DNA from 2 places in the Bacillus sp. BC08 genome. Region 2 is predicted to be linked to the other one. Evidence: riboswitches for the same ligand, from Rfam matches in the RefSeq annotation. Region 2 holds a riboswitch; the other holds the start of a gene.
The links. Region 2 has a riboswitch for cyclic di-AMP ahead of ACXVYO_RS17760 (SipW-dependent-type signal peptide-containing protein). Riboswitches for the same ligand answer to the same signal wherever they lie in the genome.
Positions count from the first base shown of each region.

Region 1: another riboswitch for cyclic di-AMP. It lies ahead of ACXVYO_RS25515 (APC family permease); the one in region 2 lies ahead of ACXVYO_RS17760 (SipW-dependent-type signal peptide-containing protein).

Region 1 is NZ_JBTGPA010000037.1:364,293-367,704, forward strand. It holds gene ACXVYO_RS25500 (RNA-guided endonuclease InsQ/TnpB family protein) at 1-864, shown strand, start outside; partial or broken gene ACXVYO_RS25505 (oxidoreductase) at 1,011-1,145, shown strand; gene ACXVYO_RS25510 (hypothetical protein) at 1,201-1,329, opposite strand; cyclic di-AMP (ydaO/yuaA leader) riboswitch at 1,469-1,615, shown strand; gene ACXVYO_RS25515 (APC family permease) at 1,760-3,412, shown strand, end outside.
Region 2 is NZ_JBTGPA010000034.1:325,031-328,442, reverse strand. It holds gene thiD (bifunctional hydroxymethylpyrimidine kinase/phosphomethylpyrimidine kinase) at 1-409, shown strand, start outside; cyclic di-AMP (ydaO/yuaA leader) riboswitch at 495-642, shown strand; gene ACXVYO_RS17770 (hypothetical protein) at 736-1,122, shown strand; gene ACXVYO_RS17765 (hypothetical protein) at 1,139-1,369, shown strand; cyclic di-AMP (ydaO/yuaA leader) riboswitch at 1,631-1,776, shown strand; gene ACXVYO_RS17760 (SipW-dependent-type signal peptide-containing protein) at 1,871-1,975, shown strand; gene kdpF (K(+)-transporting ATPase subunit F) at 1,972-2,052, shown strand; gene kdpA (potassium-transporting ATPase subunit KdpA) at 2,072-3,412, shown strand, end outside.

The DNA.
Region 1 (3,412 bases), on a different contig from region 2:
CATTCGTTCAAAAAGTACAAAAATGGTTATCAAACTTCTTATAAATCCAAAAAAGATGTAATCCAAGGATTTTATGCCAATTATGAAAGACTGGTTATAGGAAAGAAAGTAGTTCATATTCAGTCTATTGGAGAAGTGAAAACAAGCCAGCAACTACCAAGAAACAAAAAACCATCCAATCCAAGAGTTACCTTTGATGGTCGTCACTGGTGGATGAGTGTAGGATTCCAAGAAGACTTTGAATTACAAGAACTAACCGATGAGTCGATTGGTGTGGATGTTGGTTTAAAAGAGCTGTTTGTAGCTTCTAATGGTATGAAAGAACGAAATATAAACAAAGATGCCAAGGTTAAAAAACTTTTGAAAAGGAAAAAGTCAGCGCAAAGAGATATGTCTAGGAGATTTAAAAAAGGTGTAAAAATTCAATCTGCCGGATATGAAAAAGCGAAAACTGAGCACCTGCGGTTATCTAGGAAAATTACGAATATCCGAAATAACCATATCCATCAAGCAACAGCTAAATTGGTGAAAACCAAACCAATGAGAATTGTTGTGGAAGACTTATTTATCTCAAACCTGTTAAAAAACAAAAAACTATCGAAAGCATTTTCATTTCAAAAATTAAACTTCTTCTTTCAATGTTTGTCATACAAGTGCGAGAAGTATGGCATTGCGTATGTAAAAGCTGATAAATGGTTCGCCTCAAGCAAGATTTGCTCATGTTGCGGAGTTAAATACGACCATTCAGTTCAACCAGAAGGACAGTGGAGTTTAAAAATACGTGAGTGGTGTTGTGCTTCATGCAATAGCCATCACGATAGGGATGTAAATGCGTCGATAAATTTATCAAGATGGGTAAAATGAATACTTGATAATAGGAGGTAACGATACTGCCTCGTGTGGAGTGTTATACCCCTCGTCCCTTTGGGGCTGCGAGAACACGATGAAGCACTAACTCGTGTAAATTTGATTGAATTGTATAGATTTAGTTAAGTTTATCGTATCGGAAGCATTTACAAGGATACTTACTAGATCCAGCAGAACAATTTTCTATAGAAGCACCATTATTGGGAGCGGTATATCAAAATTTGAAAGTGTATGAAGAACTGCTCCTTAACAAATCAGCAATAGAATTGGATGTATGAAAAAATAAAAAAGAAAGCAATATATAAGTGTATTGCTTTCTTTTTTTATGACAACTTATTTATTTCTTTTTGTTCTATCTGTCAAATTTATTTCCTGTTCACGTTTACCGTATAATTGATTAATTTCATTTGCTAACGCATCTAAATAGGAATCGGAAAAAATAGGCTTCTTTTCTTTAGACATGTGGGTCTCCTTTATCGATTTTTTAGTATTCATTATGTATATTTACCGGCGGATTATGCGCAATCATTTAAATTTTTTCTTTTTAAAAATTTTTGTTTACATTTTGAAAATAAAGGAGTATTATAATCCACAGTTTCAATTTTCTAAATCGCTGAAACCGCATGGTGCGGGGGACCCGTTCTTATGGATTAGTTCTTAATCCAATGGGGTGAATCCTTGAAAAAGGTAGGGCTACTCATAGGCCCGAATCCGACAGCTAACCTCGTAAGCGTTATATTGAGAAGGAAGGTGGAGCTTGTGCGACAAAAAAAATAATGTCTACAAGTCTATTTCGCTATGGCTTGTAGACATTTTTTGTTTTCTGAAGAAATAGTTTGCTGGCTGTAACAAGCAGCATCGTTCGTACAAAATTATTGGAGAGTGGACAGCAGTGGTTTCATCTATTAAAAGATTTTTAATTGGAAGACCGTTAAAATCAACTGAGCTAGGAGAGCAAAAGCTTAATAAAACGAAGGCGTTAGCTATTTTATCTTCTGATGCATTGTCATCGGTTGCATACGGACCAGAGCAAATTTTAATTGCTTTAGCAGGTCTTGGAGCGATTGCTTATTGGTATTCTATTCCGATAGCTGTTGGGGTATTAGTGTTATTGACAGCCCTTATTTTATCTTATCGTCAAATTATTTTTGCTTATCCGCATGGCGGGGGAGCGTATGTTGTATCAAAAGAAAATTTAGGGATGAATCCAGGGTTAATAGCTGGAGGATCTTTATTAGTCGATTATATTTTAACTGTTGCGGTAAGTGTTTCAGCAGGTACAGACGCGCTCACATCAGCTTTTCCTAGCTTACATGCACATAATGTAATCATTGCGATTATATTTGTTATATTGATTACTATTTTAAATTTAAGAGGGGTAACAGAATCAGCTTCCGTTTTAGCATATCCAGTTTATTTATTTGTTCTAGCACTATTTATATTAATTGGGGTAGGGATTTATAATATTTTAACTGGTCACGTGTCACCGACTTTACACACGCCGATTGGAACACCAGTTGCAGGAATTAGTTTGTTCTTACTGCTACGAGCATTCGCATCGGGTAGTTCGGCTTTAACAGGTGTTGAGGCGATCTCTAACGCAATTCCAAACTTTAAAGATCCTGCACCTAACAATGCTGCGAAAACATTGCTTGCAATGGGTGCATTACTCGCAGTTTTATTTTCTGGAATTGTTTTCTTAGCTTATTATTACGGAATTACTCCAAGTAAAGAAGTAACAGTTGTTTCACAAATTGCTGAACAAACTTTTGGGCGTAATTTCATGTATTATTTCATACAAGGTACAACTGCTTTAATATTAATTCTTGCTGCTAACACAGGGTATTCTGCATTTCCATTATTAGCAGTTAACCTTGCAAAAGACAAATTCATACCGAGAATGTTTACGATTAGAGGAGATCGCCTAGGTTACTCAAACGGTATTATTATACTTGGAATTGCTTCGATTATTTTAATTGTAGCTTTCCAAGGCCAAACAGAACATTTAATTCCGTTATATGCAGTAGGTGTATTTATTCCGTTTACCCTTTCTCAAACTGGTATGGTATTAAAATGGCTTCGTGAAAAACCTGAAGGATGGATTTTACGATTATCGATTAATTTGATTGGTGCAGTTATTAGTTTTATCGTAATGAGTATGTTCTTTTTAACTAAATTCGCACAAGTATGGTCGATTCTTATTTTCTTACCTGTTATAATCTTCTTGTTCCACCGAATTAAGAAGCATTATGATGCGGTAGGAGACCAACTAAGTTTAAAAACTTGTGAGCCACTTGTTCCGATTAAGGGAAATGTAATTGTCGTTCCGGTAGCTGGTATGACTCATGTAGTAGAAAATTCATTGAATTATGCTAAGGCTCTTTCTGCAGATCAAGTTATCGCTGTATATGTTGCTTTTGACAGAGAAGAGGAAAAGAAATTCGAAGAGAAATGGAAGAAGTGGCAACCTGAAGTAAGACTTGTTACATTACATTCGCATTATAGAAGTATTATTCAGCCGCTCACAAAGTTTATTGATACAGTG
Region 2 (3,412 bases):
TGTAACACCGAATGTTCCTGAGGCAGAAGTGTTAACTGGGATGGAGATTCATAATGTTGAAGATAGTAAGGAAGCTGCGAAAGTACTGCATGAATTAGGTGCGAAATACGTGCTTATGAAAGGCGGACATGCAGAATATCAAGGTAATGAAGTAATTGATTTACTCTTTGATGGAGAAACGTTTATCGAATTTAGAAGTGAACGAATTCCTTCAAAGCAAACGCACGGAAGCGGGTGCACATTTGCTTCAGCGGTTACAGCAGGACTTGCGAAAGGCTACTCCATTGAAGAGGCAGTTCAAGAAGCAAAACGATTTATTAGTATAGCAATTGAAGAGCCGTTGAATATTGGAAGCGGTCATGGACCGACGAATCATTTTGCATATAAGATGAATAATACACGTGTATAAAGACATGAGAAGCCAGTTTGTTAACTGGCTTTTTTTCTGTTTACTTTTTCCAAATACAGGAGTAATATATCAGCCAGAATACATTTTTTGTAATACGCTGAGTCCAAATATAAGGAGCGGAGGAACCAATTTGTGCAGTGTCACTAGGGGTGAATCTTTCAATTTTGAAAGTAGGGCTACTCTCAAAGTCCGAATCCGACAGCTAACTTCGTAAGCGTCTTGAGAGAGGACGGTGCCATGATGGATACATCACTTCATCGATCTGATTAGTATAGGGGAATATCAATCTATGTTTGATTTCTTTTATGCTAAGGAGGATGAGGTACATGGAACTAACACTTATTTGTGTTGGAGAAGAAAGCAAGGTAAATAGTTTAAGAGATTTAGTAGCATTTCAACATGAGTTAATCATTTTTACAGCAAATGAAGAAATAGCGGATGAAGTTAGGGATTGTGGATTTGATTGGACGTATAGTTGTAGTAAGGAGCAGGATTTTACTAGTATTTGTGAGTGTATTAAAAAGGTGATTTTACTAGGTGATGAGCTTCCAATCGTTAGCTTCTTTACAGAACACATTCGCTTTTCTTTTCAAGCGCCTATTACTGTTGTTACAAGGAATAAACGATATCCAGCGAGGCTCTATGAAATAATAGGAGCTACATTTGTCGTGTTTACGAATTGTGATAATATTTCTTTTTTATTTTTTGAATAGGGCGGGGGAAATGAAGATGAAAGTGTTGTTAGTAGGAGATATAGCGAATCGTTGGGCGGTATCGGTAGAGCGAGTTCAAGAATTGGTGGTGCTTGACCCTATTTTTCCAAGGCCCTATATTATATTGCCATCGAAAGACGCTTTATACTTAAAAACAGATGTTATCGAATATGAGCAGCTACATGCAGAATTGTCACAAGTTTATATTCGTGGGAGAAATTTAGGTGCTTTTTTACGAGGGGAATAAATAGTGAATGAAAAAAGAGCGAATGCGAAGTGCAACAAGCTATGCACTTCATGTCATTCGCTCTTTTTATTTCGTATTTAAAAGATCATTTCTGTGAAAAAGAAAGAAAAGACGAGAAAATAGATGAGAGGATATTAATAATACTTAATGTAAGCGTTTAAATAGATAGATATTTTCTTATTTTCAGTAATTTTCCTCTTTACAAGTGAAATATAGAGGAGTATATTTACTCTCATAAATCATTCATGAAATTTCCAAAAAAACCTAAAATCGCTGAGTTCCAGAAATGGAGCGGGGGAACCAATTTTGTGCATCGTCACTTGGGGTGAATCTTTCAGTTTTGAAAGTAGGGCTACTCTTTAGGCCCGAATCCGACAGCTAACCTCGTAAGCGTTTAGAGAGGAGGTTTACTTTGTGTTGTTCATTTCGAACACTAAGTAGAGCTTAGTGTTCTTTTTTTGATTAATTGATGGTAAATTTTTACAAAAGGAGAGGGTATCTATGCTAGATGTTGTAATGATCGGGATTTTTGTTGTGTTAGTTGCATCGATGGCAAGTCTTGCAAGTTGGTCAGATAAAGTTGTGAAAGAAGGGAAGCAATCATGACGATTGCCTTATCGGTTATTGTTGGAGCAATTACGGTGTACTTAGTGTATGCATTATTAAATCCGGAAAAGTTTTAATTAGGGGGAGTCATTCATTATGATCTGGGTCGCAGTTGTTATTACAATGCTGTTGTTTATTCTTGTGGCAAAGCCAACGGGAATTTATTTAGAGAAAGCCTTTCAAGGGAGTAAAAAGCTAGATAAAGTATTCGGGCCTTTTGAAAAACTTATTTTTAAAATTACGGGTGTAAAAGAATACAATCAAACGTGGAAACAGTACGCGTTGTCATTAGTTTTATTAAATGGATTTATGATTGTTGTCGTATATTTCATTTTCAGACTACAAGGAGTATTGCCATTAAATCCAGCACACATTGAAGGAATGGAGCCTACGCTCGCCTTTAATACAGCAATTAGTTTTATGGCTGATACAAACTTACAGCATTATAGCGGTGAAAATGGTTTATCTTATTTAGCACAATTAATCGGAATTACATTTTTAATGTTTGCAGCACCGGCAACGACGTTAGCACTCGTTATGGCATTTATAAGAGGGCTCGCTGGAAAAGAGCTCGGTAACTTTTTCGTTGATTTTACGAGAGCTTTAACGAGAGTATTTCTTCCTATCGCATTTATTGCGGCACTAGTCTTTGTCGCACTTGGTGTACCACAAACGTTAGACGGTGCCGTTACCGCACAAACGATTGATGGCGCGAAACAAAGTATTTTACGTGGGCCTGTTGCATCATTCGTGTCCATTAAGGAACTTGGAAATAACGGTGGTGGGTTTTTCGGAGCAAACTCTACGCACCCTTTTGAAAATCCAGGGCAAATGAGTAATATTTTGCAAATGATGCTTATGATGCTACTGCCAACAGCACTTCCATTTACGTACGGACGAATGGTAGGCAATAAAAAGCAAGGACGTATCCTTTTCGTATCATTGTTCATGGTCTTTTTACTAGGATTTATAACGATTACGACATCTGAATTACATGGGAATCCAGCGTTAAATGGAATGGGTATTGAACATGTACAAGGAAGTACAGAAGGAAAAGAGGTACGATTTGGAACGGTATTTTCTTCACTATACGCAACAGTAACGACAGCTGCTGAAACGGGAGCCGTTAATACGATGCACGATACGTTAACACCAATTGGCGGGTTAGTACCACTTGTAAATATGATGTTAAATACAGTATACGGCGGCGTTGGAGCTGGCTTTGTGAACATTATTATGTATGCGATTATCGCAGTCTTTATATCTGGATTGATGGTTGGACGGACGCCGGAGTTTTTAGGTAAGAAAATTGAAGGTAAAGAAATGAAATTAATTGCGGTAACAATACTATTTCATCCACTGCTTATTTTAGGATTTTCAGCATTAGCTCTTTCAACAAGTTTAGGAACGGATGCCATTTCTCATTCCGGTTTCCAC